DNA from 4 places in the Calothrix sp. NIES-2100 genome. Region 4 is predicted to be linked to each of the others. Evidence: predicted binding sites of a transcription regulator. Region 4 holds the regulator's gene; each other region holds the start of a gene.
The links. Region 4 encodes NtcA, which controls nitrogen genes in cyanobacteria. Its sites were predicted from a motif close to TNTGTANNNNNNNNTACANA; they were not measured.
Positions count from the first base shown of each region.

Region 1: AACU32_RS22560 (DUF3120 domain-containing protein) is a predicted target of NtcA. The motif match lies at 3,668-3,687, and genes of this name have one in related genera.
Region 2: rpe (ribulose-phosphate 3-epimerase) is a predicted target of NtcA. The motif match lies at 1,696-1,715, and genes of this name have one in related genera.
Region 3: AACU32_RS14150 (DUF3155 domain-containing protein) is a predicted target of NtcA. The motif match lies at 3,727-3,746, and genes of this name have one in related genera.

Region 1 is NZ_CAWNLA010000001.1:5,530,431-5,538,033, forward strand. Features, by position in the region: gene AACU32_RS22545 (RHS repeat-associated core domain-containing protein) at 1-1,283, shown strand, start outside; partial or broken gene AACU32_RS22550 (IS5 family transposase) at 1,370-2,186, shown strand; gene AACU32_RS22555 (undecaprenyl-diphosphate phosphatase) at 2,311-3,273, opposite strand; gene AACU32_RS22560 (DUF3120 domain-containing protein) at 3,690-4,469, shown strand; gene AACU32_RS22565 (serine hydrolase) at 4,792-6,138, opposite strand; gene AACU32_RS22570 (putative signal transducing protein) at 6,289-6,834, shown strand; gene crtH (carotenoid isomerase) at 6,836-7,603, opposite strand, start outside.
Region 2 is NZ_CAWNLA010000001.1:7,912,319-7,919,921, forward strand. Features, by position in the region: gene hpsJ-A (HpsJ-like protein, cyanoexosortase A-associated) at 44-769, shown strand; gene rpe (ribulose-phosphate 3-epimerase) at 962-1,669, opposite strand; gene AACU32_RS32250 (S8 family serine peptidase) at 1,835-3,430, shown strand; gene AACU32_RS32255 (serpin family protein) at 3,863-5,197, shown strand; gene AACU32_RS32260 (AI-2E family transporter) at 5,316-6,494, opposite strand; gene AACU32_RS40810 (hypothetical protein) at 6,603-7,109, shown strand; gene AACU32_RS32270 (LCP family glycopolymer transferase) at 7,393-7,603, shown strand, end outside.
Region 3 is NZ_CAWNLA010000001.1:3,377,540-3,385,142, reverse strand. Features, by position in the region: gene serS (serine--tRNA ligase) at 1-19, opposite strand, end outside; gene AACU32_RS14165 (DUF3611 family protein) at 381-959, opposite strand; gene AACU32_RS14160 (PadR family transcriptional regulator) at 1,662-2,009, shown strand; gene AACU32_RS14155 (cofactor assembly of complex C subunit B) at 2,069-2,599, shown strand; gene AACU32_RS14150 (DUF3155 domain-containing protein) at 3,381-3,698, opposite strand; gene AACU32_RS14145 (sensor histidine kinase) at 3,980-5,311, shown strand; gene AACU32_RS14140 (S-layer homology domain-containing protein) at 5,439-6,683, opposite strand; gene AACU32_RS14135 (conjugal transfer protein TrbI) at 7,026-7,603, opposite strand, start outside.
Region 4 is NZ_CAWNLA010000001.1:5,890,551-5,898,153, forward strand. Features, by position in the region: gene hisB (imidazoleglycerol-phosphate dehydratase HisB) at 178-822, opposite strand; gene fabI (enoyl-ACP reductase FabI) at 953-1,729, opposite strand; gene ntcA (global nitrogen regulator NtcA) at 2,315-2,986, shown strand; gene AACU32_RS23940 (DUF3084 domain-containing protein) at 3,371-4,864, shown strand; gene AACU32_RS23945 (pre-16S rRNA-processing nuclease YqgF) at 5,094-5,540, shown strand; gene AACU32_RS23950 (DUF3146 family protein) at 5,564-5,827, opposite strand; gene AACU32_RS23955 (S1 RNA-binding domain-containing protein) at 6,195-7,274, shown strand.

The sequences.
Region 1 (7,603 bases), 360 kb from region 4:
GCACAGACGACCGTGCTGATGGCGGTACAGGCGATGACCTGCTGATTGTGGACTACTCTGTAGATGATGTGGGTAGACAGATGTACTTTTCTGCCAACAGCTACAGTACTGGCGAGTCTTATGGTAGTGCCTACCGTTATCAAGCAGCTACTAGCAGCTATCTGGACTACATCTACTTCAACAACATCAACCGTTTCCAAGTCACAGGCACGAGTAAAAACGACAGCATTACTACAGGTTCCGGTAACGATACCGTTAACGGTGGTGCAGGCAATGACAGCATTAATGGTGGTTTAGGTAATGACAGCATTAATGGTGGCGACGGCAACGACACTATCAACGGTGGTGGCGGAACAGATATCGTCGATGGCGGTGCAGGCAGTGACCGATTAATCCTCGACCTATCCAGCATAAGCGGTAACCAGACCTTGGGCTTACTGGGCAGTAACTTCACCTTGGGTGGAGTCACCGCGACAAACTTTGAAGAATTCAGCATCACCACAGGTTCGGGTAACGACAGCATTAACCAACCCACCACAGTCAACGCTGCTATCTACCGTCGCAACGACACCATCAACACAGGTTCCGGCAACGACACCATCAACCTGGGGTTAGGCACAGACGACCGCGCTGATGGCGGTACAGGTGATGACCTGCTGATTGTGGACTACTCTGTAGATGATGTCGGTCAACAGATGTATTTCAGTGCTTACAGCTATAGTAGCGGCGAGTCCTATGGCAGTGCCTACCGTTATCAAGCAGCCAGCAGCAGCTATCTCGATTACATCTACTTCAACAACATCAATCGTTTCCAAGTCACAGGCACGAGTAAAAACGACACCATTACTACAGGTTCCGGTAACGATACCATACTCGGTGGTGCAGGCAATGACAGCATTAATGGTGGGGCTGGTGATGATATTCTAACTGGAGGTTTAGGCAATGATACGCTAACAGGTAGCACTGGAGCAGACAAATTTACTGTGAATGCTGCTAATCAAGGGATTGATGTTATTACTGATTTCTTGAGTAGTCAAGGCGACAAAATGTATGTTTCTGCCTCTGGTTTTGGTGGTGGTTTAGTAGCAGGTGCAACAATTACATCTGAGCAATTTGTCTTAGGCACAGCTGCGGGTGATGCTTCCGATCGCTTTATCTATAACTCGACTACTGGAGATTTATTGTTTGACATTGATGGTACAGGCGCTCTTGCAGCTACGCAAATTGCTGTACTAAGTTCCAAGCCTTCTTTGACTTATAGTGACATTGTTGTCATTGCTTAGAGGTTGTTTGAAAAGTCGGGAATGTTGTAAAAAAGCTCTCTCAGTATACGCTGTGAATAGATAACAAACAGCACCGAGAGAGTGGTATGAGTAAAGCATACAAGAGCAACCTGAGTTTAGAGCAATATAAATTGATTAGTGACCTAATTCCGGAAGCGAAACCAGGTGGTCGAAAACGTGAAGTCAATATGTGGGAGGTGATTAACGCGATTTTCTACATTTTGGTAGAAGGAGTTAGATGGCGATAAGCCTTCGGCATAGCTTCGCTTACCGCTGCCTGGAGACTTTCCAGCTTGGCAGACGGTCTACACACAATTGGGAACTGGCGTAAAGATGGAACTTGGCTAAAAATTCATGACAGCCTGAGACAATGGGTTCGGATAGAAAATCAACGCCAACAAGCGCCCATCCGAGGCAATAATTCACAGTCAAAGCGTGAAAAGCGCCGCAATGGTCAGCAAGTTAGTTGGTTTTGATGCAGGTAAAAAGACCAAAGGACGTAAGCGATTTATGACCGTCGATACCTTGGGATTAGTGTTGAGGGTTTTAGTCACCGCAGCCAATGTAGCTGAACGAGAAGGAGGAAAACAAGTTCTCAAACGGGTCAAACAGTCTCATCAAAAGATATCTCGTTTGACAACCATCTGGGTAGATGGTGGTTTTGATGGAGAACCTTTTATGCAGTGGGTGATGAATGTTTGCCGTTGGATTGTGCAGGTAGTTTTGCGATCGCAAGAGGCTAAGGGTTTTGTGTTGCTCAAAAAACGTTGGGTTGTAGAGCGAACTTTTGGTTGGCTCATGGGATGTCGCCGATTAGTTCGCGATTATGAGTTATTGCCCGAAACATCCGAGACTTTTATTTATCTTGCAATGATACGTATTATGGTGAGGCGATTGGCATAATTTTTAGCCCTCAAAAACTTTTCAAACAACCTCTTAAGCACAGATTTTAAAATTGCATTTTTGTGCAATTGTGTCAATATTTTTTGCTGCTACAGTGGTCAGTGCATCTGACCACTGTTTTTTATTAAATATTCTTCAACAAACCGGCACTAATTGCCCCTAGTATGGCGACACCAAATGCCAATCGATACCAAATAAACACCCAGGTGCTGCGGGTTTTGAGGAAGCTTAGTAATCCGGCGATCGCAATATAGGAGAAAATGGTAGCCGAAATCACGCCTGCAACTAAGGGAATCATGGCTGCACTACTTAATCCTGCGCCTAAAACATCTTTTAACTCAACTAACCCGGCGAGAGTAATGGCGGGAATCCCTAGCAAAAACGAAAACCTCGCGGCTGTTTCCCGTTCTAATCCCATAAATAACCCCCCTGTCAGGGTAGAACCAGAACGCGATACACCAGGGATTAATGCTAAACATTGCGCCAAACCCATTAATAGCCCATCATTCATTGTCAGCTTTTCAAAGTTGCGTTCACGTTTACCTAGTTGTTCCGCCAATCCCAGCAACAGCGACATAACTATAGAAGCAATGGCGATCGCACTTAAGCTTCTGATCGGAGAATTATCATAATCAGGAATTAATTTTTTGATTAACAGTCCAAAGAAAATAATTGGCAAAGTCCCCAACATTATCCCCAAAGCCAGCCGCAAGTCATAGTCATGATAATCTTTAAGGGCGATCGCTCTTACCGATCCTTTAACAATTCGTGCCAAGTCTGGCCAGAAGTACCACAGCACAGCAGCAATACTACCCAATTGAATAATTGCTGTAAAAGCGACCCCCGGATCACCCCAACCCAGCACCACAGGTACAACTTTTAAATGGGCTGTGCTACTAATTGGTAAGAATTCCGTCATTCCTTGGACGAAACCTAAAATAATCGCTTGCAAAATATTCATTTGCTGCACCCCATCAGCCGCCCCGTTAGGCTCGGCGCTGAGAACTTGCAGCGGAAATGCGGCTACTGAGACAGTAGCAGATACCGCACTTAACATTACGAACCATTGACGTTTGAATAAAGCCATCAGTTTACCTGCGATCGCTGACACTACAACCAATTAAACAAACAACTACCTGGGTAACTTGCCAGGATAAACATAAAACAAAACTGCGGGTTGTCATTTATCCCCACAAAGACGCGCCATTAATTTAGCACTCTCCAATTTTGAGAGTAGCGGTTAATAGCTAGAGTTTCTCTGAAATAGATTAAGCCTTGACGACAATCTTTTAAAGTTTGTGCGATCGCTAATTAGTCATTTGTCATTTGTCATTTGTCATTTGTCATTGGACATTTGTCTTCATCATCTCCCCACACCCCCCTCATCCCCCTCTGCCCCCCTCCATTTCTCGAAAAATCAGGTAAAATAAATATGCCCCTGGGGGGGATTCTGCGGTGTGATATCTTAAGTAAGATAAAGTTTAGTAACAATTATTAAAAACGTTGATTAATAATACATTGACCTCATACAGTACTTCTACTGCCTCTATTGATACAGAAGGTCTCAGCATTAATCAGGGGCGCAAAGGCATCGGTGAATTAGAGACGACACTCTCGCAATCTCCCAATCTGCCAATTGCTCCAGCTTCCACAAAAGTTTGGCTAGTGCTGGCGGCGGCGGTGTTTTTGGTATCTGTACCAGTGTTTATTGAAGCACCACTAGTGCGATCGCTACCAAGTTTAAGTTTGGCGATGACAGGATTGTGGGTATGGCTAAGTTTTACCTTAATGTCACGTCCTGCAACTTATCTTTGGGGTGATTTACTGCTGGGTTTTAGCTGGAGTTGGCTAGCAGGCGCAATTTACTGGGGATGGTTACGTTGGGAACCTCTATGGCATTTACCAGTAGAGTCTATAGGGTTACCCTTCGCCTGTTGGTGTCTGGCGCGGAATTGGGGCAAAGTTGGTAACTGGTTTTATTTAGGTTCTTTATTCGGTACAGTCTTAACGGATGTGTATTTTTATGTAGTAGATTTAATGCCCTATTGGCGGCAAATCATGCAAGTAGAACCCGATCGCGTCTCACCAATTTTACAAACTGCCGTCCTGCAAGTACAAACACCTTGGGGGGAAGGTTGGGCAGTAACTCTCGCTTTGGTACTGTTAACTTTTGGGATTGTACCCTTATTTAAAAAGCAACGACACTGGTATGCCTTTAGCGGTGCCGTTTTAAGCACCATTTTGGTAGACAGCCTATTTTTGTTAGCAGCAATTTTAGTTTGAGGATAGATCCGCGCTATGCAGGGTTTAACAGTGCTAAACCCCAGAGACAAATGTGTTTTTCCGACTATACATATTTGGTATTTTTTATCAATCCGTAAGTCCTAACAAGTAGCCCTTTCAAGGTGACTCGAAAAATCTTTGCTTTCTTCTCTGCGTCCTTTGCGTCTTCTCTGCGAGACGCTGCGCGAAGGCGGTGCAAAAATATTTTATTTAACCACAGAGTCACAGAGAACACACAGATAAGAGATTAAAAAGGCATTTTTTTACCAACATTTTTAACCACCTTGAAAGGGGTAGTCTTAACAACTAGTATTTCAATGTTCTAGAAATTCCCGTTGTCACGAGAACTAACCCCAGCCACAGGATTGGGCTGATTGAGGTAATTGTAAACAAGCTGGGAAACCTGGCGAATAAAGTCTCTACCGCGCGAATCTTTGTAAGGACGTTTGACAAAAATAGCTGCTAAGTAACGCTTACCATTGGGCATAGTGACAAATCCCGCATCGCCAATGAGAAAACCGATATCTCCGGTTTTATTGGCGATAACAGCGCCTTTTCCTAAACCAGCAGGAAGCAGAGTGTGAATACTAGTGTGACGCAAAATATCTAAAGCTTGTTCTTTGCTTGAAAGAGAAACCAGCTTGTTATTAACTAACAAAGCCAATACTCGCGCCATATCTTGAGAACTGGTGGTATTAGTTCCTCTCAAGTCAGCCAATAATCGCCTAATTACGGTGTCTTTCAATCCCCAACTGCGGAAACGCTGATTGAGTTTCGCCGCCCCACCCAAGCGATCGATAATCATGTTGGTGGCGGTATTATCACTAATAGTCACCATCTTGGTGATAGTTTCTAAAGCTGTGTATTTCTTGCCCACTCGCTCATACTGCATTTCTCCAGAACCGTTGGTTACCAAGTCACCACGCATCGTCAACTTTTCATCCAGCCTGACTTTACCAGCATCTAAATCCTGAAAAAAGGCAATGAGAATCGGCAGTTTAATTGTACTAGCTGCGGGGAAAACGCGATCACCTCCAATATCCAAATAATTCCCAGTATCCAAATCGAGGAAAAACATCCCTGTTTGGAGAAAACTGTAGCGATTCATCAAGGCTTTAATCTGCGGTTCTAAAGCCTTCATCGATGAATTCAAAGGGACAACACCCGCAAATAAATTTTTGTTAGTCACGATTGGCGGTGTGCTGGGTTGTTCTGTAGTCACTACCGGGGGAATATTTGGCGGAGTTACTGCCAATCTTAATGCTTGGGGTACTTGCACAGACCAATGATTGGCAGATTCTTGTTGCAGCTTAACTTGGGCTGGATCTAAGGTGTAACCGGGCGCTACAGTAATTAGTATGCGAGTAGTATTAGCATCAAACTGTGCAATCTGAATTTTTTGCGTTACCGCCCCTATCCTTTGACTTACTTGGGGATAGCCAAGGGTAACTCCTGGTAAATCAATTACTAGACGGGTAGGATTAGCTAGCAGTTGCACTCTCGGTTGTACATTTTCATCTGTGGTAAAGTCCAGATGATTGCGGTTGCTATCAAAATGCCAATTGGCAATTGTCGCCGCTTTCACCGTTGAACCAACCAGCAAGGTACTTAAAAAGCTGGCTAATACCCAGCTTGCTTTAACAAGATTGTGTGTGTGTGTGAGTCGCATTAGTTAAAACTGTCCGTCAGAAAAGGATGCAAAAATTAACAAAGTTGCTGGCTATTAAAGCACAATACTGGCAATTTGTCAGAATGATCTAGTGCCGCAATCCTTTTACAGTGAATGATTGGTATTTCCGGAAAAACTTAGCTCAAACTTATGGCTCATAATTTTGTCACAGTAGCCACCTTTAGCAACTCTATCGAGGCTAACCTAGCAAAGCAACTTCTGGAAGCTGAAGGTATTAGGTCATTTTTAGCCAACGAGTCCACCGTAGACTTGGCTTGGCATTTAACTGTAGCTGTCGGCTGGATTAAACTACAAGTTCATGAGTCAGAAGCAGCACAAGCTAGGTTTATTTTGGGGTCAAGCAACTTGGATGCTCAATCTGTTGCTGAGGGTGATGAAACTACAGCCCAAGAACAGTTGTTTGTTCAAGATGAAGCAGAAGATGACGAGATAATCAAAGTTTCATGGGCAGACCAAACAGCAGACAGAGCATTTCGAGTTGCTGTCATTGGTATAATTATTATCTTTTTACCTTTTCAGGTATATTCGCTCTGGCTATTGGTGCGTCTACTAGTCTCGCGCGATGCCTGCGGCGGGCTACGCCTACGCATCAGTCACAATAGACAATGGAAAGTTATTGCAGCACTGCTACTAAACTTACTCAATCTTTTTATCCTCTGGATAATGTTTTTTTGAACTACAAGCCCAAATCTACGGCAATTCTATGGGCGCAAGCAAAGCCAGAAAAGGCGACTGCGTTTAACCCCTGACCAGGAAAAGTACTATCCCCTACACAGTACAATCCCGGAATTGCTGTGCGATTAAATCGCATCCCCAATAACCCCCACAACTTGCGCCGGGGGATAGGCCCATAAGTCCCATCTTGTCGCCCCAAAAAACGGCGATGGGTGCGGGGTGTCCCTACTTCCAAATAATCCAAGCCAGCATTTAAACCAGGGAAGATTTGCTCTAATCGCTCAATCATTCGCCATGCGGCTGCTTCTTTACGCGCTTCATACTCAGTTTCACTTAGCCCCTGCCAATTATCTATCCAATCAGGGGTAAAAGCATGAATGATGTGATAGCCTCTAGGAGCCAAGTCTGGGTCAAGTAAAGTGGGAATTGAAACAAAAATTGTGCCTTGGGAGACAGTCATTTCCTGCCAATCTTCTAACAATATATGATGGCACTCGGTTCCTGGAGGCAGAACTGACTTTTCAACCCCCATGTGCAAACTCAAAAAGCTCGGAGATTTTTGGTAAGTTTGTTGCCACTTTTTCTCATTATGGGGTATTGACTCTACAGGTAATAATTTTTCAAAAGTATCCCAGCGTGTAGCGTTAGATACTATGCGTTTACCCTGATAGACTTCACCATTAGCCAATTTTACGCCTACAGCTTTTCCTCGTTCAGTGAGAATCTGTGTAACTCTTGCTTGATATTGAATTGTTCCCCCAGCTTTTTC
Region 2 (7,603 bases), 2.0 Mb from region 4:
ATTCTCCTCATTTGGGATCTTTCTTTTTTACTGTATAAGGAACATGACTAAATCAAGTAGTGATAAATTCATTCCCGCTTTAGTACAAGAGTTACAAGAGTTTGCTTTCAGCCAAACAGGCTCAACGAAGATTTTGCGAATACTGGGCTACGGCTTACTAATATTGGCTTTGTTCGATGTTGTTGAGATGTTCGTTCCACCAAACTTTATGAATCCTGCTTGGGAATTTCAAACTTTTGGCGCACTTGTGGAACGAGTACCAGTACCTTTAATCGGTTTAGCGCTGATATTTTATGGAGAACTGTATTCCCGAAGCAAATGGGAATTCCTGAGTCTGAAGCTGATATCTTGGTTAACTTTATTGTTAGCCGTCATCTTTTTATTACTCATACCTTTAGGAATTGGTAACACTGTTCGTCTCAGTAAACAAAGTGCAGCGCAGATTACCAATATATCCAAACAACAACTAACCCAAGCAGAACAGGTAGAACAGCAGCTAAGCAAAGCTACACCAGAACAAATAGGTAATTTTTTAAAGGGACAAGGGCGCTCATTAGATGGTAAAAGTCCTGATGAAGTAAAAAATCAAATTTTGACAGAAGTTACTAAAGCTAAATCACAAATTAAGAACCAAGCACAGGCTACTGAATCTTCTCAGCGTCTAAACTTAGTCAAGAATTCTGTGAAATGGAATCTTGGTGCTCTGGTTTCAGCAGCTTTATTTTTCAGTTTTTGGAAAGCAACCCAATGGGCAAGAATTAGTAGATAAAAGCTGAGAAAATACTGCATAAGTTCGTATTCAGGAATTTATTCAGTGGATTGAGAAGCACTGAATAGATGAATACAAACTCCTCAAAATTAATGAGATAGACCATCAAGTGCAAAATTACGAGCAAAAAAAGTAGGATGAACATTGTTCAGCCTACTTTCATTTTTGACCGAATATTTAATCCAAAAAGGATTAAACCTTAGCTAATTCCGGCGCTGGACGCTTGCTGTTACGAATTGCTGTAATCGCTTGCGCATAATCTGGAGCGTTAAATACAGCTGAACCAGCAACGATCGCATTAGCGCCAGCTTCCAAAACCTGCCAAGTATTATTGGCTTTGAGTCCGCCATCGACTTCAATCCAAGGATCGAGTCCGCGTTCATCACACATTTGACGTAGCTTTTGGATCTTGGGTACTACACCGGGAATAAAACTTTGACCGCCAAAACCAGGGTTGACGCTCATAATCAGGATTAAATCGCAGAGTTCCAATACATACTCAATAAATTCCAAAGGTGTGGAAGGATTAAGTACAACTCCTGCTTTTTTACCAAGTTCTTTGATTTGTCCCAGAGTGCGGTGTAGGTGGGGCGAAGCATTATGTTCGGCGTGTACGGAGATAATGTCAGCACCCGCTTTCGCAAAGCCCTCTACATACTTTTCTGGTTCCACAATCATTAAGTGGACATCAAGTGGTTTGGTTGTCACCGGACGAATCGCCTCCACAACCAGAGGACCTATCGTAATATTAGGTACAAAACGACCGTCCATTACATCAACATGAATCCAATCTGCTCCAGCTGCGTCTACTGCGCGAATTTCGTCACCTAGACGGCTAAAATCGGCTGATAGGATAGATGGAGCAATAACAATGGGCTTTTGAGATAGGTTTTGGGTCATGGCTAGTGGGTTTTGAAGCATCCTCGTCTGTAAGTATTGTAACAAAATATTTAGCGATCGCTCATAAATTTGATCCCCGGCTTTGTAGGGGCTAGGGGGATGAGGGAGATGAGGGGGATGAGGGAGACAAATGACAAATGACAAATGACAACTGACAACTGACAAATGACTAAAAAACTAACTTGGCTATTTTGGGGACTGAGTGCTTCTTGTTTGAGTGTGCCAGTACTGGCTTCAGCTTTACAAACATCTTTAGGAACTAATGGTATTGATGCTCTGAGGCTACACCTACCTCCTTATAATTTAAGCGGTCGTAAAATTGCTATTGGTCAGGTAGAAATCGGGCGTCCGGGAATGTTTGGTTGGGATAAAGCGGTATCTAAAAATCGTGCTATATCCCTAGCAGGCATTTTTTTACGTAATGGCCCAGCGAAATCAAATAGTGGCGTTGACCCCCATGCCTATAATGTTGCTGGTGTGATGGTTAGTAATGACAAGGCTTGGCCGGGAGTTGCTCCAGAGGCGCGGCTGTATTCTTCGGCTGTTGGCTCGACTAAAAATATGGGACAACCGGAGGAATGTTTGTCAGCACAACACATTGCACTGCAAAATGGTGGTGATGTTCGCGCCATCAATTTTAGTTTTGGTGAACCTTTAAACCGCGATCCGCGCCCAGAAGCTATTTTAGATGGCAATGCTTTACTGACTCTGTGTATTGACTGGTCGAGCCGTGTTCATGATGTTGTGTATGCGATCGCAGGTAACCAGGGCAAAGGTGGTATTCCCATTCCTACAGATAATTTTAATGGAGTGAACGTGGCTTTTTCATCCCGCCGAGAAGGGATTTTTAATAAAGTTGACGTTTCTAATCTGGCGGGTGCTTCCCAAGGAGTCACTGGTAGGCTAGCGGGGAAGGAGTTTAATATTGGTAATCGTCGTGCGATCAATTTAGTTGCACCGGGCAGTAATATTGTTCTGCTCAATCCCGATGGTAAAGTGAATAAGGTCACAGGTACAAGTTTTGCAGCACCTCACGTTACAGCTACCGTGGCTTTGTTGCAGGAATTTGGCGATCGCCAGTTACGGACAAAACAACCTAATTGGAGTATCGATTCTCGCCGTCATCAAGTAATGAAAGCTGTATTGCTCAATTCTGCCGATAAGCTCAAAGATAGCGGTGATGGCTTGCGCTTAGGAATGACTCGGACACTGATTGATAAACAAAATCAAGACTGGCTGGCTTCTGATGCTTATCAAGATCCAAAAATTCCCTTGGATTCTCAAATGGGAACAGGTCATTTGAATGCATTCCGCGCTTATCAACAATTTAGCGTCGGTCAATGGCAGCCATCAACTCCCGTACCTGCGATTGGTTGGGATTACCGGACAGTAGATATGCTTGCCCCTGTAGAATATGTGCTAGCAAAACCCTTAAAAGGGGGAAGTTTTGTGGCGATTACTTTAACTTGGGACAGATTGGTAGAACTCAACGATCGCAATAAAAATGAACTTTATGATGTTGGAGATAGTTTTCGCGATCGCGGTTTGAATAACCTCGACCTGTATCTAGTAAAAGCTGATGCTCAAAATACAGATGCTGGTACTGTTTGCTCATCTATCAGCCCAATTGATAGCGTAGAACACATTTTTTGTCCTATTCCTGCGGATGGAAATTACAAAATTCGTGTCCAGATGCGCCAACAAGTTAACGAAGCCACGGAAAGCTATGGTTTAGCTTGGTGGACTGTACCTAGGGGCTAGAGACTAGGGGATGAGGGGGATGAGGGGGATGTGGTTCGACTTCTCTGCGAGACGCTACGCGAACGCTCACCAACCGGGGGATGAGGGAGTGTGGGGAGACAAACAACCATTGACTATTGACTATTGACTATTGACCAATGCCCAATGCCCTTTTCATCCTTCAAAAAAATTCTAATTTTCTGCGCTTTTGTAGCCTAACATACGATTATTCAAAAACCAGGAAATACTGGCGAATTATCCATGTATATTGTTGTCTCAATTAGCAAATAGTAGCTGGCATAACTTTTATTGAATTCTGGAAATTATTTACTGTTACCAAAACTGTAACAGCCAACTTCTTCGGCTGCTGTAAATGCCATAGTTAACAATTAACAGGTCATTAGCGTCCAACTTGAAAGACGGCTAAAAATCTATGGCGAACGAGGTGGCAGAATGAATCGGCAGAAATTTAGTGGTAGTGGTGTGAAAGAAAATTTCTTGCAAAGACGTTACGGTGTTCGGTTAGGAAGACGTTACGTGCTGGCGGCGGCTGGCGTTGTACTTTTGGGTGTATTAGGCTGTTCTCAGGTTAATGGCGATACGAGCGTACTAGCCCAATCTTCTTTGCCTAGTTCAGAGTCTCCTGTGCAAAAAAAAACAGTTAAGCCTGATACAAAATTAGTTAATGCTAACAATAAATTTGGCTTTAAACTGTTTTCAGAAATTCTGAAAACCGAAAGTAGTGAAAAGAACGTTTTTGTTTCGCCTTCGAGTGTCGCGATCGCCTTAGCCATGACCTACAATGGAGCTAGCGGTTCTACACAAAAATCGATGGCAAAAACCCTGGAATTACAGGGGATGAATTTGTCAGAAATTAACTCATCTTACGCAGCATTAAAGAAGCTATTAGAAAATCCTGATAACGATGTAAAACTGACTATCGCTAACTCGCTTTGGGCTAATAAAGATGCTAGCTTACAGTCAGATTTTCTCCAGAGAAACCAGGATTTCTATCAAGCTCAGGTGACTAATTTAAATTTTAAGGATGCATCAGCACCAAATATTATCAATAGCTGGGTCAAGGATAATACCCAAGGCAAAATCAACAAAATAGTTGATAATCTTGATCCAAATCAAATGTTATTTCTGATAAATGCCATATATTTTAAAGGACAATGGAGCAACGAATTTGATAAAAGTAAAACGGCTACATTGCCCTTTAACCTAGCATCTGGCAAACAAAAAAATCACCCAATTATGTCGCAAGATGGCGATTACAAATACCAAGAAAATGAACAATTTCAGGCAATAAGTTTACCTTACGGTAAAGATGGTAAAGTCAGCCTTTATATCTTTTTGCCTAAACCAAACTCAAATTTGCAAGCCTTATATCAAAACTTGAATGCTGAGAACTGGGAACAATGGATGACTCAGTTTCGCAAGCGGGAAGGCTCAATTAAGTTACCTCGGTTTAAAACAGACTATGAAGTTACCCTCAACGATGCACTAAAAGCTTTAGGTATGGAAGAAGCTTTTAGCACCAAAGCGAATTTCTCTGGAATCGGTAAAAACCTGACGATTAGCCAGGTGAAGCATAAAACCTTTGTAGAAGTTAATGAAGAAGGAACTGAAGCCGCAGCATCAACTTCAGTATCAATAGTGGCAACATCTGCCATGCAAAAACCAGAACCATTCAAAATGATTGTTGACCGTCCCTTCTTTTGCGCTATTCGGGATAATCAGACAGGAAGCGTTTTGTTTATGGGTTCAATTATGGAACCACAATAGGGCATTTGTCATTGGTCATTTGTCATTTGTCAGTTGTCAGTTGTCAGTTGTCAGTTGTCTCCCTTGTCTCCCTTGTCCCCTCTGCTCCCCTGCTCCCCAGCCCCCATGCTTTCTTATATTAGGGTGATGTAGCTTCTGATACGCTCAGGGGATTTTGCGCTTCAGGTTTTGGGGAGACTTCGGGTGTAATAGGTGCAGCTAATTCCCCAGAATGGGAATATTCTTCAGTATCACCGCTTAGTGTCGCCGGACGTATGACACTGATAGCAGTTTTAATCACAACAGCACTGGGTACTGCCACAATTACACCGAGAAGTCCCCCAATTCTCGCCCCTGTCAACACAGAAATAACTACTAAAGCTGGGTTTAAACCTGTAAAACTCCCTAAAATGCGGGGGGCGATTAAATTTTCCAGAATTTGCTGGACGATGACTGCGGCCATCAAAACTCTTGCGCCCATCCAGAAATCTTGCAGCGACACCAATAAGGTAGTCAGGGCTATACCTACAGAACCACCAAAGGGAACGAGAGCCATGATACCAATAGTTAAGCCAAATAACAGACCAAATGGGACTTTCAGCCACAAAAATGCTGGAATCAGAGCTGATGCCATACAGGTAGATAAAATCAGCTGGGTGATAAAGAAATTTTGAAAGCTGAGGCGTACTGTTTGGGAAAAAGGCTCACGAACTTTTGCGGGTAGCCATTCTACCAAACTTTGCCAGAGTTCACCGCCATGTTGCAAAAGATAGAAAGTCAAAATCATCGTCAAGACGAAATCTAGCAAGCTAGTGACTGTGACTACAGCTAAATTTAACACTTGTCCGGCGATCGCTTGCAATTGTCCCTTGACGCGATCGTTAATTTGCACGACTAGGGCATCAAGATTGATCGGTAAGCCAAGAACCTCTGCTTTTTCGTTTAACATCATTAACTGGGAACGTCCAGAGTCGATCAACTCCGGTATGCGAGCCACTAGTTGCTGAGCTTGGGTAAGGGCTAGGGGAAATAGAGTCACACCCAAGGCTAATAAAATTGATAAGGCCAAGAGAAAAACTAAAATAGCAACTGGCTCTCGCCTAGCACCATGATGCTCCATCCAGCTAACGGGGTAGTTGAGCAGAAATGCTAGCACCGAGGCTCCGACTAAAATGACTATTAAGGAGTGGAAATAATTAAAAATCGATGAAATAGCCCAACCATTTAGCACTAACAGCGGAATGAATAACGCGATCGCTCCGATCCGCGCTATGGGCGTTAGTGTCTCCCACCAGTCGAGTAGCTTACGTGTCTGCATCTTTAGCCGATTACAGGATAGAACTAAATAAAATCCTTCTTTACAGCTTATTATCTCTAACTACATAACTCTCATTCATCCTCCTAGTTTAGGATTAGAATCAACCAAATGGAAAATTTTCAACCAAATCACAATTCGCCCCCGTCTGAGTCAACAGACACGGAGACGCAGGGACAGGGAGACACGGAGAATCGTTTCACCGCGTCACCGCGTCACCGCGTCACCGCGTCTTTTTCATCTTCCCAATTCCTCACTTCCGATCAAGACTCAGCCACCCCTAACACCCAGCTGCTTGTGTACTTGATTCCAGTGATTGGCTTTTTCCCATCCCTGTGGACTCTCTATCGCCGTCAGGGAAGTCGGGAACAAATAGCTGCTAGCCGCCTGTCTATTACTTTGGCATTTACCTGGTTTCTGGGATACTTATTATTAGCAACCGGGGCCCAGACTTCAGAATTTTTCGGACTTCGCCTATTAATCCTCAATAGTTTTCTCACTTCTGGTTACTTTTTGGTGAGTGTCTGGCTGATGTTGCGCCTGATTCAGGGAAAGTCTCACCGTTTACCGGGGTTTAGTCGTTTTGCTGACCGAGTGCTGGGCAAATATTTATCTTAAATTTTTGGTGAATCTTTAGTCCAGTAATTCTACTTAATTTTATCTCAAATTCAAGATTATATCTTCAGGGATCTGGTCAAATTCGTTTATTGTTGTCATACTGCAATAACACATCATCCAATTTGTCGAAAAAAAAGAAAAAGACTGCTATAAGTGTTGTGGTTGACACAACAATGAAAACGTTAGCACTAATAATTAAGAATTAGCTATTATGCTTTGATTTGTCTGCATATTTATTAGTCTGCAAATGTACCGAATTTGATCAGTAAGTGTGAGGATGTCTGTGACCATTCAAAGAACTTCGACGGAAGAAAACCAGTTGGGAAACGTTGCTAACAAGAGCAAAAAAAAGCACCAAAACTCTAAATCTGGGCGTTGGTTGTGGTTTTGGGTAGGTATGAGCGGTATTGCAATGGTTTCAGCTACAGCAGGTGCGCTGTTGGCAGTGTCTTTAACCAGTACGCCTTTGCAGCAAGCTCAGCTTAGCCCCCAAG
Region 3 (7,603 bases), 2.5 Mb from region 4:
TTTGCTTAATATCCAGCACAGATTTTTCTTTTATCTTTTGCCTAGTATCTCCTGCCAACACATCAGCATATACTGATTTTGGCCTGACATAACAGGATTTACAATACAAAATTTAATTAAATTCCGTCTATTTTGAAACCTATTTTGAAAATAGGGACGCTTAGGCTAGCGGGATGAGGGAGACAAGGAGAGAAGTCTGAGCGCCGGCGTCCGGCGTTAGCGAAGCGTTAGTGACGAAGGAGCGTCTGGCTTCTCCCAAGGGGAGACGCTGCGCGAACGCCAACGTCTTCTCCCAAAGGGAGACGCTGCGCGAACGACGAACAGAACTTCGGAGGGACAAGGGGGAGATATGCCCAATGCCCAATGCCCAATGCCCAATGCTAAGGTTTAGTAATTCGATTGAGAAGCCAAAGCGACGCAAGTAAGCCTCCAAAGTGAGCCATCACAGTATTAGTGTTTGCCTGTACGACAAACATATCCAAACCACTAATAAATGGTTGGTTCCCTTGGGTAGAAAAAATAAATTGAGTTTGGGTAATGGCTCTTGCTGCTAAAGTTCCCACGATCGCCTGTGCCCCTAAAAGAGTCAATAGTATTCCTACCAAATTTACTATCACTCCTAAGCGCAATACTTGTACCGTTTCGCTTTTACGCGGTCGGTTGTTGGGATTAGCAGATAGTAGTTGAGCGCCTAGTTTGGTGTAACGGAAAGCTAGATAAATTCCTACACCCAAGGTAACCAGCCCACAAATTGCCAGGAAAATGCCAAACCCTGCTCCCGCATTATTCCCCGCGCTACCAGGTCTTTGGCTAGAAATAGCAAATAGCAACAAAATCACGCCAGAAACTACGCCTAGTACCAACTGAATCCAAAAACTAATCCAACCTATCAGGCGAAACTTCTGGGCAATTGCCCGAAGAGTAGATGAAGATGATGTAATGTCGGGGTTTTGTGACATAAACTGATTACCAATTTGCTAGCCGCTTCAAAATATATCGGGGAAAGGGGATTGGGTATTAAAGCATTTGTCATTTGTCATTAGTTATTTCTTCCTTGTCCTCCCTTCGGGTTCGCAGTCGCCTGCGGAGGGAAACCCTCCCGCAGCGCTGTTTCACCTTGTCCTCCTTGTCCCTCCGAAGTTCTGTTCGTCGTTCGCGCAGCGTCTCCCTTTGGGAGAAGCCATCGCCGGACGCCGGCGCTCAGACTTCTCTCCTTGTCTCTAGTCCTTAGCCCCTAGCCCCTAATCCCTAGTCCCCATATTTTAAGGTTTGCACTGGCATAATCATTGTAAAAAAAGTGTTTATTAACTTTTGCAGACAAAACTGCATTTTACCTGTAAAATTTCTTCGATGGCATCTTATGCTTAAGCAGTTCTAACCAGCTCGGCATCACTTGACACTAAGGCATTGGCTTTGCCAATATCTTAAATTGCTCCTCACCACATCGTCTTGAGCTTGGGCAGGGATGCATATTCTGTTTCCCTGAAACTCACACACTCGTCCTACAACTTCAAGTGGCGTGGGATATCTTTTATGATGTCTACGCTTTGTAAATTATGCCTAAGTAGCGTTGTGTACTTACTTAAGCGTAAGTATTTTTATATACTGACTACTAGCATAGTAGATCTCACCCTAAGGCATTTTTTAGCCATTCACTAATTATGAAACTTGAGGATATATATCAATTCTTTGAGAATCCTCCGCCAACTTACCTTTGTCAGGAACTAGCAGTTTGTTACATACTGTATGTTTTGATACAAGGTGAATCTTACGGAACCGAGTTGATCCAGCGACTGGAGACTGAATATCCAACCTATCGGCTTTCGGATACCGTACTGTACAGTGCGATCAAATTTCTCGAAGACCAGAGGGCAATAAATGGATACTGGAAGAAACTCGAAGGGCGGGGACGCCCTAGGCGGATGTACCAAGTTTCTCCAGAATGGCAAGCTCAATCCCAGGATTTAGCTCAGCTTTGGCTCAATTACATACATCAAAGAACAAATTAACTAATAATTGATAAAGGAATGAATAAGTCCCCTCCAATCAAATAGTAACTTTTTTAGTTATGGATACTGCTATTCTGCCATCTACCTTCCTACTTACCTTGTTGTTGTCGGTTGGGCTGTTTTTCTTTATTCGTGCCTCTACTAAAGAGCGTACAAAGACAGCACAACTGATATCTGAGGAAGACGAAGCTACTTTAATGCCTCAACTCAAGGAGTATTTTCGCGGACGGTCTTATCGAGTGGCAGCGGTAGACCGCGAACAAAACCAAGTGACTTTTGAAGGGTTTGTTAAACCAAGCTGGTTTTTAGCTGTGTTTTTAACACTGCTAGCATTTACTGGTTTGATTTGTCTATCTCTGGTTTTGTCAATGCTTTTTCCGAGCCTTAGTACCATTTTTTTAGGGCTACTACTGCTCTCTCCTATGAGTGGTATTTATTATTGGAAAAAAGCTGGGAGACTTGAGAAAGTATCGCTCAAAATGGAAACAATCCTGAATCAGCAACACTCCTCAAGTAAAATAACTGTAACTGCTCATCGAGACGAACTCATAGAGTTGCAGAAGGCACTACATCTGAAGTACCTCAACTAAGCTAAGCTCAAGTTGAGGCTTCGCGTCTCGCCGTTGCTCTGTGTTCGTCACTCAAGAAGATCAGAGTCTTACACAGCGTCTCTCGGCAAAGCCGTTTATCTCCTCCAGGGAGAACCCGCGCAGCCGCCCTGTTTCCCAAGGCAGTTTGATTGTTTTGCTTCCAACACAGTTTGGTGTCTAACTTACGGCAATAGCCTGCCAGTGACCGTGTTCGTTCCCTCTTTCTCAGGCGCTTTTACCAAGGGTTTGTGTCTTACAACTACTGTGATGGCAGTCGCTTAGACTTTCCCTCAGTCCGGCGGTGTTTCGTTTTTATAAGCCTTATATTCCCACACCAACCGCTTCTCTACGAGACGCTACGCGAACGCGTTATGGTGTGGGGCTGACGGAAAGAAAGCTAACATTTTCCGGAAACACACATTAAGGATGTGAAATTACAATCTATAATATGTCAGTTTCCCTACGATACGAAGTCGTAGGGAAAAAAACTATAGCTGTTGACAAAGCGTCTTGAGCAATCTATCAAATTAACTTGCAAGTTAGCTCACGCTAGTAAACACTTTTCGCTTGCAGCTGACTTCCTTGTTGATCTTGAGGCTATAAATCAACCCATGCAAACCAGTTTGGTTTGAGACAAGTTGACTGTCCAATTACCTGGAATAGCTCTCTAGGCAAATCAGCTACAAACTAAAAAAAATGAATTTTTTGCATAACGTGAGCAATTTTGCCAGTTAAATGGTTGTCAGAAGTCACATAAATGCGTAAGATAACCACTGTTAGTTCAGCGACTAGCTAAAGCTAGCGTTTCCTGTCCAGTAGGAGCTTCTAGGGTCCTGAGGCTGGGAAACAAAAAATGGTTCTCTTCTACGTATTGAGCACCGAACAGTCCCTTTTCTGCCCAGAAATAACGGTCTGTGGTGTGTTCGTTCCGCTTTACAAGTAGCAAAGCAGGTGGTGCGATTCCTTCAGCTTGAATAAACTTTCTTGCTGCTGTCACAGGTTTTTCTTCACCACTTTCGATGCTATATTGAGGCACATGTTCTAAGATTCGTCGCCCTTCTTGGCGACGACGACTTTTCCGTTTACGTCTCCTTGCCAACCTATTTTCCTCCTCTTTCAAGCTATAGATTGTAGTGATAGCTACAAAATCCGTCGTAATTATATAAGTTCTAGTTCAAAAAATCAATAGTTTTTAAGCTTTTGATACAACAAAAATCAAATCTTTAAAAGTAGAAAAATCAAAATTAGGGAATATATTATTCCCTGGGGCAAAGCATTACTAAGAAGATTTAGTTAAGCTTTATTAAATAGGCGAGGAAAAAATTACCCTCTTCTTTAATCTACCCTCAAATTCTATAAACTTGAGCAAAAATCTGAAAAATGTTAATGTCTGCCAGTTCTGATTTTGTTGCTCTATGCCGAGAGCAAATAGCACTGTTAACCCAAGGGCTAGGAGCATCGTTAAGTGTGGTCTACTTAACGCAAGAATTGGTAGAGGCTCCGACAGGTGAGGCAAAACTGATTCCGGTGGTGGTATACCCAGAGACGTCTATATTAAGGCAAGTTGAGGGGACTGCTGGGCTAAAAACCCCAGAGCAACTGAAGGTACGGAATGTTTTGGCATTACCCCCGAATCAGGGAAAATTATTGACAGGGGTGGCAGAATCCTCCAGTTCATCACCGGAGCCTGAGACATCAAAAGAATATTTACTCAGTGAGAACCAAATTGTTTTACCCCTAATTCATGAGGGTGTGATGATGGGGTTACTGGTGACAGGTAGGGAAGACAGGACATGGAATGAGCAGGAACAAAGCGAGATTCAAAGGATAGCCCAAACTCTAGCGATCGCCTGTATTTTAGATCAGCGTCGAGCTTGGTTGCAGCAGCAATTGCATCAACAACAAATCCTGCAAGAACAGCAGCGGGATTTACTAGATAACCTCTTGCACCAGTTTCGCAACCCGCTAACGGCAATCAGAACCTTTGGTAAACTGCTGATGAAACGGTTGCGAGCGGGCGATCCTAACCGGGATGTGGCTGGTAATATCATTCGCGAAAGCGATCGCCTGCAAGAATTACTCCAACAGTTCGATCAAGTAATTGAGCTAACACCACCAGATTTAGCACCTCATACGCTTCCAGAAACTGAAGTAGTTGTAGAAGCAACTATCCAAAAAGAACCAAAACTTGCCCTGTTATTGCCAGGAACAGGAGAAAAAGCTACTGACTGTACGGCTTATGATTTACTCGCACCATTATTAGTATCTGCTAGGGCGATCGCCCAAGAACGCAATTTGCAAATCATCACGAAAATTCCGCGAAATTTACCTTTAGTCCGGGTTAACGTCAAAGCTTTACGAGAAGTTTTCAGCAATATTATCGATAATGCTTTAAAATACACCCCTGCTGGGGGCAAGATTTTGATCCAGGTAGGGCAAGAAAAAGATAACTTACAGGGAATCGCCATTAGTGACACAGGCCCCGGTATTCCCACAGAAGATTTAGAACATATTGGAGAACGCCATTACCGGGGCGTACAGGCGCAAACAGAGATTCCTGGTACAGGTTTGGGGTTAGCGATCGCCAAACAGTTAATAGAGCAAATGCAGGGCAAAATTGAAGTCTTTAGCCCTGCGATTAATTCCACAATCACATCACCCAAAACACCGGGAACTACATTTATTATTTGGTTGCCAGAAGTTGAGAATTAGTCAGTTGTCAATAGTCAGTTGTCAGTTGTCCAGAGTCAAGAGTCCATAGTCCATAGTCAAAAGTGTACAGTCTAGAATTTCTTGACCATTGACCAATGACCATTGACCATTGACCATTGACCATTGACTATCTGAGTGAAACTAACAAGTTTTGATTGATTGTCATTTGCAAGTCGGTGTCTGGATCGATAGCAATTAAGTCAACACTGTTCTTACCAAAGAACAGCCCAATTAATGCACCTATACCAGCGCCACCCAATACTTCTTCTGTAGCAATAGCGCGATCGCCTGTGACGGCAGATACGGCAGCGGCAGCGCCTGCACCCAATACAGTATTCTTGATAATGGCACCAGTACTTGTACCTTTTTTAACGGTTTCTGTTTTGGTAATCACTTCCGATGTAGCGTTGAGCTGATATTCTTGACCTGTGGTTAAAACTAGTTTTTGGGCAACGAATTGAGAACCACCAGCTTGAGCAGGTTTAAGTTGACCAATTACCTGACTACCAGCCGGAATTACTACAGATCCTTCTTGGGTGATCACGTTTTGGGCTACTGTCAGTGTCAAAGGTACTGTTTCATCCTTAGTGACAAGAATTTTCTCAGCCTTATCGTACTTCACAGGGATAGCAGTTCCTTGAGGAATTGTTACTGCCACAGGTGTGGGTGTGGTAGGTTGAACAGCGACGACATAAGGAGAGTTAATTGCTGAAGCTTGATTGGAACTAACTAACGCCTGATAGATGAAGGCTGCTACCTGTGCCCGTGTAGCGGTTGAGGTAGGATTGAGGAACTTCACATTGGGATAGTTGACCACAATTTGTTTTTCAGTAGCAGCAGCAATTGGGCTACGAGCATAGTCTGCGATGTTAGAAGCATCGTTAAAATATTGCAGAGTGCTATCTACATTCGCAGCAGGATTATATTCTAAACCGTTGGCGAGGGAAACCAAAACCTGCTGTCTGGGAATTGCTTGGTTTGGTTCAAAGCGATTACCAGGATATCCTGACAAGAAACCGATGGTATAGGCTTGCTGGATGGCGCTGTATGCCCAATAGTTACCTGGTACATCGGTAAAATTGATTGCTTGCCGTTGTTGTGATTTTTGGAAAGCTTTGTTAACCATAGCGGCAAATTGAGCGCGTGTCACTGGTTCTTCTGGGCGGAAACTACCATCAGGAAAGCCCGCAATTACACCACGCTGTGACAATTGTTGAATAAATTGTGCTGCCCAATAGTTAGATGAAACATCAGAAAAAGTAGTTTGAGCAAAAGAAGGTGCGGCTGTAATGAAGGGTGCTACAGTACCTGCTGTGACGCTCAAAGCCATTAATGCAGCGGTTCTTTGTTGCCAATTATTTAAAGCAAACATAGTTTTTTATCCTAGTAGAATTATTTGTTTTTCTCTTACTTACTTAGACCATTTCTCTTAGAGGATGTTCCCAATTTTTCAGTCTTTTAGTAAACCATTACTTAAGTCATAGATTTATTTCGGAACATTTATGAACAATCAGAAAGGTCATAGATAATCACGTAATTGGCTGGAGAATTAGTATGCCCAAAATCCCATGATCAATGAAGACGACAGAGAAATAAAATAGTTGCAGGCAAATGAGACTATTTAATTGCCAAAAATTAAGCGATCGCACACATATAACTAAGTGGCGATCGCTAATTACGGATGATTTGAGATCACGAGTGCAATTGAGTAAGCCTAGTAGCGTGATAGTACCAAACTAGAGTTCAATGTGATATCCAAATCTTGATCAGTCCGCAACACGAAAACATCAGCTTGCTTTTTCCGCAACAGTATACTTGCTAACGCACCAGCCGCCGCACCACCAACCGGTTCTAAAACTTCAATTTTGCGGTTACCTGTAATTAATGAAATGACAGTAGCCGCACCTGCACCAATAGCTGCATCCGTTAATATCCTGCCAGTATCACTTCCTTGAGAGATTCTTTCCGTTTGCGTAAATGTACGAGAAGTTGCATTAATTGCTTGTCGTTTACCAGAAGCAAATACTAATTCTTGGGCTACAAACCTCACACCCTTGTTGTTGTTATTATTTCTGTCAGTGGAATAAGTTCCATTCAAGTTTACAGGTTCTAGTCTGCCAACAACGTCAGTTCCACGAGGAATCAATACATTTCTGTTTTTATCGATAATATCACTTTCTATTTTCACAGTAAGCGGTAAAGTTTCCCCTGGATTAACAATCACTTTCTCTTTTTCGTAGGTAACAGGTAAAGTGACATTATAAGGAATAGTAATTGTTCGTGATTGGTTAA
Region 4 (7,603 bases):
GGGCATGGGGCATGGGGCATGGGGCACTTGTACTCTCGCAAGTAGAAGTATTGGGCATAGGTTTCCCTTGTCCTCCTTGTCCTCCTTGTCTTTTTTGTCCCCCTTGTCCCCCTTGTCCTCCTTGTCCCCCTTATCCTCCTTCCCTTGTCCCCCCTGCCCCCTGCTCCCCTGCCTGCTTTACAAAACCCCTTTAGAACTGGGAATCATTCCCCCACGACGGGGGTCTATTTCCACAGCTATCCGTATTGCCCTAGCAAAAGCTTTAAATGTTGCCTCAATAATGTGATGGGAATTAATGCCATCTAGCTGACGAATGTGCAGTGTCAATTGGCTATGGTTCACTATTGCTACAAAAAATTCCCGTACTAATTGGGTATCATATGTTCCCACCCGCTGGGTAGGAATCTGTAAACCATAGCTGAGGTGAGGTCTTCCAGAAAAGTCCAGTGCTACTTGAACTAATGCTTCATCAAGTGGTGCCAGGAAATTGCCAAAGCGGATAATGCCTTTGCGATCGCCTAGGGCTTTACTCAAAGCTTGCCCTAGGGTAATGCCCACATCTTCGTTAGTGTGGTGGTCGTCAATTTCCCAGTCTCCCTTTGCTTGTACATCCAAGTCAATCAAACCGTGGGAGGCAATTTGATGCAGCATATGATCCAAAAATGGAATGCCAGTTGCTGCCTTACAGATTCCTGTACCATCGAGGTTAACCGTAACTTGAACATCGGTTTCACCAGTAGTGCGATGAACAGAAGCAATCCGAGGGCTGGGACTAGATTGGTCGTATTGGGAGATGTTAACTTGACGATCACTGATTTGCATAGCTAATGAGGATTGGGGATGAGGGAGATGAGGGGGATGAGGGAGATGAGGGGGATGAGGGGGACAAGGGAGACAAGGGGGACAAGGAGGACTATTGACTATTGCCCAATGCCCAATGCCCAATGACTAACTACATTCCCATGATTTCATATCCTGCATCCACATATATGACTTGCCCAGTAATTCCGCTGGACAAATCGCTACATAAGAAAGCCGCAGTGTTTCCTACTTCTAACTGGGTGACTGTACGTCGCAGGGGTGCAACTTGCTCCACATGATGAATCATATCCAAAATGCCTCCCACCGCACTAGAGGCTAAAGTACGAATGGGGCCAGCAGAGATGGCATTTACCCGAATATTTTGTGGGCCGAGTTCAGCAGCTAGGTAACGTACACTTGCTTCTAAACCTGCCTTGGCGACTCCCATAATGTTATAATTAGGGATTGCCCTAATGCTACCTAAATATGAGAGGGTGAGGATACTTCCGCCTTCGGTCATTAACGGTTTGGCTGCACCACTTAACTGTACTAGTGAATAAGTACTAATTTGTAGTGCTGTGCTGAAGCCAGTACGTGATGTTTGGCTAAAATCTCCGCTCAAATCGTCTTTATTAGCAAAAGCAAGACAGTGGATAAGAATGTCTAGCTTTCCCCACTGACTGCCGATGGTTTCAAAGGTAGACTGAATCTGTTCATCGTTTTGGACATCACATGGCAGGAATAAGCTGGGGTTGAGGGGTTCTACCAATTCGGCAACTTTTTTCTCCATTTTGCCTCGCTCATCTGGCAAATAGGTAATACCTAAGTTCGCTCCAGCTTTGTGTAGTTGTTGAGCGATTCCCCAGGCGATTGAGCGGTTATTTGCAATACCTGTAACTAGGGCATTTTTTCCAGTCAGATTGAGCATATAAATTTTTCATGTGAACAATCATGCTAGAGCATACTAGAATCTGAGGCTACTTTGACTTTGTTTTACACAGGATTTGTAAAAATGATTATTGGTAAGAGTATTTACAACAATAAAAAACTCCACTCAAGAATCGGAGTTTTTGTAGGGGCGGGTTTATTTAAATCATTGTTGATCGGTGAGGATATCTGTGAACCCGCCCGTACAGTGGACAGTGGAAAAAATATATAAAAACCGCCGACAAGGGGACGTGGTATTAAACCAGATCCAAAAAAACAACTGACAACTGACAAATGACAACTGACACGCGAAATGCAATAAAATTACTGTTTATTTCTTAATAAATTCTCAAGATATCTTGATTTTATCTTTAAAAAACCTGTTGAATACACCTATGATATGTAGCTTTTCAAAAAGTACTAGCTAAAAATATCAATAATTATGTATCATGATAAACAAATAACTGGGAAGCAGGAATTTTGAGTATAGGAAAGTACAGAAAGGTTGACGGTGCTTTATTGATTTTTCAGGTGTATTCTTAGGTAATCAGTTTTTGTTTTTCCGGCATTGGGTAGGGGAAGGGAGATGATCGTGACACAAGATAAAGCCCTAGCAAATGTTTTTCGTCAGATGGCAACTGGAGCGTTTCCGCCGGTTGTAGAAACGTTTGAACGCAATAAAACGATCTTTTTTCCTGGCGATCCTGCTGAAAGAGTTTATTTTCTTTTAAAAGGTGCTGTTAAGCTTTCTAGGGTGTATGAAGCAGGAGAAGAAATCACAGTAGCACTGCTGCGGGAAAATAGCGTTTTTGGTGTGCTGTCATTGCTGACAGGAAACAAGTCCGATAGATTTTACCATGCCGTTGCATTTACCCCTGTAGAATTACTGTCAGCTCCAATTGAACAGGTGGAGCAAGCACTCAAGGAAAACCCAGAATTATCAATGTTAATGCTGCGAGGTCTGTCTTCGCGAATTTTACAAACAGAGATGATGATTGAAACTCTTGCACACCGAGATATGGGTTCAAGGTTAGTAAGTTTTTTGTTAATTCTCTGTCGAGATTTTGGTGTTCCTTGCGCTGATGGGATCACAATTGATCTGAAGCTATCTCATCAGGCGATCGCGGAAGCAATCGGTTCTACTCGCGTTACGGTGACTAGGTTACTTGGAGATTTACGTGAGAAAAAAATGATTTCTATCCACAAAAAAAAGATTACTGTGCATAAACCTGTTACCTTAAGTAGGCAATTCACTTAAAAGCAATTGGGGGAAGCAGAGGTGGCAGGTGTTGTGTTTTGAGAGATAACACCGATAATGGAGGTAGATCTCAAAATTGACTAAATATCTCCACCCAAAAGCGGACTCTTGATGTTGTCAGCGGTCAGTTGCTTTGAATCTATGTACCGCCAGTCCAGTTGCTCCAGAGTGGAAACCAAAAAGACCGCAGGGCTGCGACAAGGAAACGGTGCATAAAACTTTCATCAAAAACAACTGACAAGTACGGGTTTAGCATTGCTAAACCCCTATAACTGACAAATGACACGCCAAGCAAGTAAATTCAGCTATTGTCAATCTCTATATCCCCCACAAAAAATGGTTGAAAGTAGTAGGCTGTATCTGGAAGCATTTCGGTAGCTGAAGATGACCACCGGGTACATCCTCATTGCAGCAATTTTAATTCTGGGGGGCATGCTTGCCACTGTCGGCGATCGCATCGGCACACGAGTTGGCAAGGCGCGCCTCTCTCTATTTAAGTTACGTCCTAAAAATACGGCAGTAGTAGTAACTATTTTTACTGGTACTTTAATTTCAGCATCAACTCTGGCAATTTTATTTGCTGCGGATGAAGGATTGCGCAAAGGGGTTTTTGAGTTAGAGGATATTCAAAGGGATCTGAGAAATAAACGCGAACAGCTAAAAACCACAGAAACCCAGAAAAGTCAAGTAGAAAGTGAGTTGAACCAAGCGAGGACAGCACAAGCCCAAGCTCAAAAAGACTTACAAGCGATTAATCAGTCCTTACAAGCGGCGAATGCTAAACAACAGGCTACCCAAGCCCAACTCAACCGTACTCAAACTCAACAAGCCCAAACCCAAGCTCAATTAAACCGCACTCAAACTCAACTAGGACAAGTTGTAGCTCAATATCAAAAAGCAATAGCGGAACTGCAAAGCGTTTACGACGAGAAAAAGAATCTCTTGGCGGAAATCGAACAACGGAAGATAGAACGCCAAAGACTCTACGCCGAAGCAAAAAAAGCGATTGACGAAGCCAAAACAGCTATTGCTAACCGCGATCGCGAACTCGCCAACCGCCAAGAAGCAATTGAACAGCGAGACCAAAAAATTTCCCAGTTAGATAAACTGATTCAACAGCGCAATTTAGAAGTTGCAACCCGTGAACAGGTAATTGCTAAACGAGAATCTCGTCTCAAAGAATTGGAAAAGCAACAGAACTACCTAGAGCAGGAAGTTGCTAGGCTGGAAAAATATTATCAGTCTTACCGTGACCTACGTTTAGGGAAATTGGCTTTGGTGCGAGGCCAAGTTCTATCTGCGGCTGTGGTTCAGGTTAACCAACCCACAGAAGCCCGTCAAGCAGTTATCCAACTGCTCAACGAAGCTAATCAAAATGCTATCCTCGAATTAGCTGAACCTGGGACAAATACAGGAAATAATGTCCAAATACTCCATGTTACCCAGGATAGAATCGAGCAATTGATCAAGCAGATTAATGATGGTCGTCAATATGTCATCCGAATTTTCTCTGCTGGTAATTACGTGAGGGGTGAAAAGCAGATAGAATTTTTTACCGATACAGCAAAAAACCAACTAGTCTTTTCTGGGGGACAGGTACTAGCTACGACTACCGCCGATCCCAAAATCATGACATCTTATCAGCTAAGACAGCGGATTGATTTGCTGATTTCCGCTTCCCAATTTCGTGCCCGTAATGCGGGAATTATTGAAAATGTGCAAGTAGAAGGTACTTTTCTGCGCTTTTTTGCCCAACTCAAACAATTTGATCAACCTTTAGAGATTAAAGCGATCGCGGCTGAAGACACTTTTACAGCCGGGCCACTGAGAGTAAAGTTAGTGGCAATAATTAACGGTCAAGTTATTTTTAGCACTTAAAAAAAGTATTCAGGGATTAGGGGCGAGGGGTTAGGAGATGAAGGAAGGGGGACAAGGGAGACAAGGAGGACAAGGAATTTTAGATTTTAGATTTGCGATAGCGCAGCGTTAGCGAGTCCACGAGCGTCTTTTGGATTCTAATCTAAAATTTAAAATCCAAAATCCAAAATTGTTTTCAATGCCCCATGCCCAATGCCCAATGCCCAATTGTTTAAATTTTGAATTGCTTATGACTCTTCGTGAATTCTCACCGACACAACCAGTCATTTTAGGCTTTGATCCCGGTCGAGATAAGTGTGGTATGGCGGTGATCGGACTGGATCGGCAAATACATTATCACCAAGTTGTGATTGCAAATGAAGCGATCGCTACCATTGAAACCCTTCGTCAGCAGTTCCCTATATCCTTAATGGTGATGGGCGACCAAACTACAGCGAAGCAGTGGAAAAAAAGACTGCTTCAAGAATTAGTAGAACCGCTAAATATTGTGTTAATTGATGAACGCTACACTACTTTAGAAGCACGCGATCGCTATTGGCAAATGTACCCTCCCAAAGGACTGACAAAACTATTACCCCAGGGTATGCGACAACCCCCACGACCGATAGATGATATTGTTGCCATTCTTTTAATTGAAAGGTACTTAAATCGTTTAGCCGAATCAGTTAACAGTTAACAGGTAACAATAGTTAGGAATACCTAAAGTTCAGCGCGGATAGTGAAAGCATAGTCGCCTCCAGGCTCCAACTGGTAATCTTGTTTCTCCAAGAAGCGCCCCAGAGGTTCTTTAATTAAAGCGCGACCTTGGGAAGGCTTCACAGACAGTTCTCCCCGGCGAAAATGCCATTGGAACTGCCATTCATACTCACCCGCACTCACTTCGCCCTCAAGGAAGCCGTGTTGCCAAGATTGGCGGGTAATTTTGACATGGGCGATGGTTTCTGGCAGACGTTTAGCACTCACAATGCTGTATGTTAAGTTGGGAATTAAAGTTAACCACGTAGGCTAATTCTTTTAATACCAAACATAGCGTAAATTGAGAAACTGACAAAATGAGTATTTTGAAAAGAGAATAGGAAAATACCCTATAAATACGGAGAATGTGCCGCGAAGCATTGCGTGGCGGTATAGGCTTGTACAGCATTTATATGCTGAGCTAATTTTCCCCTTGATCGGGAAGCTGGCTGACAACCCCAAAGTGCAATCAATACATTTAAAAAGATTGTGCTAAATTGGTTTTGACTGTGAGTGATTCACCATATATTGTTTTGAATCAATGAGAGTGACCCTGAAGCAATCCTCGAATGAACGTATTTTCCGAGGATCGATTTTGCTCAGGATAGAAGCTGATGATATTTGCACTCAAATTTGGACATCATGTATATTCGATCCTTATCAAGAACTGTACATCTGGCTGGGGCAAATTCGAGACTCCCAACTACCCGCAAAAATGATAATAGATGAGGAAGGTCATGGAGTAGAGCTGATAGCTGAGTATTTGAGCGATCTACTTGTGCAATTCCGAATTGAGCCGTGGATGTGTGGGAATGATACTACAACACGCCTCAAGATTACTACTGAGCGTTCTGAATTAATCGAGGCTTTTCATCATGGAATCATCAAATTTATTCAAGATGAGTATCAACCATTACAATGGTCAGACATTGATGATCTGAGCAATACAAATTGGGGAGCTTTGCTCAAACCATATAATATATCTGGTCAAAATTGGCGAACACGTTTAGCAATTTACAGGGGAGGACATGGTAGGGTTCCCGAAACTGGACGTGAAACCGTATGGAACCAACTCACCCTAGAACAGCAATGGCTGGTAATTCTACATGATGTACTGCTATGGACTACACAATTAACAGCTAACGGTCAAATCACAGAAGCTTATGCACTTGTCAGCTTCTACAAAAATTTACCAATCGATATTGCTTTAGGTGAATTTGATGCAAGTTGGTATGAGAAGCGAAGAATTGAAATCAACAAAAAATATGGACTGCATGAGAACTTTATAGAAAGACGAACATCTTATAATCGTAGTGCTTTAGCAAAAGCAAGATTGAAAACGTTTAAGCTTGGTCAACTTGTAGATGGCAGTATCCGTGGAATTAGGTGGTATGGTGTCTTCGTTGATATTGGGGGATATTTTGCGCTACTACATATAAACGCAATTTCTCAACAAACTGTTGAGCATCCAGAGCAGGTTTTTCAAGTAGGTCACTGGGTAAGAGCAATAATTATCTGGATTGATGTTGAAAAAGGGCGAGTATCACTCTCGACTAGCGATTTAGAGCCTGAACCAGGTGATATGTTAAAAGACCCATTGGTTGTCTATGAAAAAGCCGAAGAAATGGCGGCAAGATACAATCAGAACGTCGTATTAAAGCTGGAAAGTGAATAGTGCCAGTCACGTTTTTTATGACTACAAAATGTTATTTAATTCAATCTAGTGGTTCATCGCATTAATTTTGCTCTGCTGCTAGATCCCCGACTTCTTAAAGAAGTCGGGGATCTGAACCCTCGCAACGCTTCATAACTTATGCGATGAACCACTAGCCTGCGGCCGCAGGCTTTATTCTTGTAGCCGTGACTTCAGTCGTGCGGCTGCGATTCACCTAAACTTAATTACATCGAGCCTGTCTACACAGGGTTAGTTTTTTAGCCGCGACTTCAGTCCTGCGGCTTTAATAATTTTAAAAGCTGAATTAGAGAAGCATACAGCGATGCCTT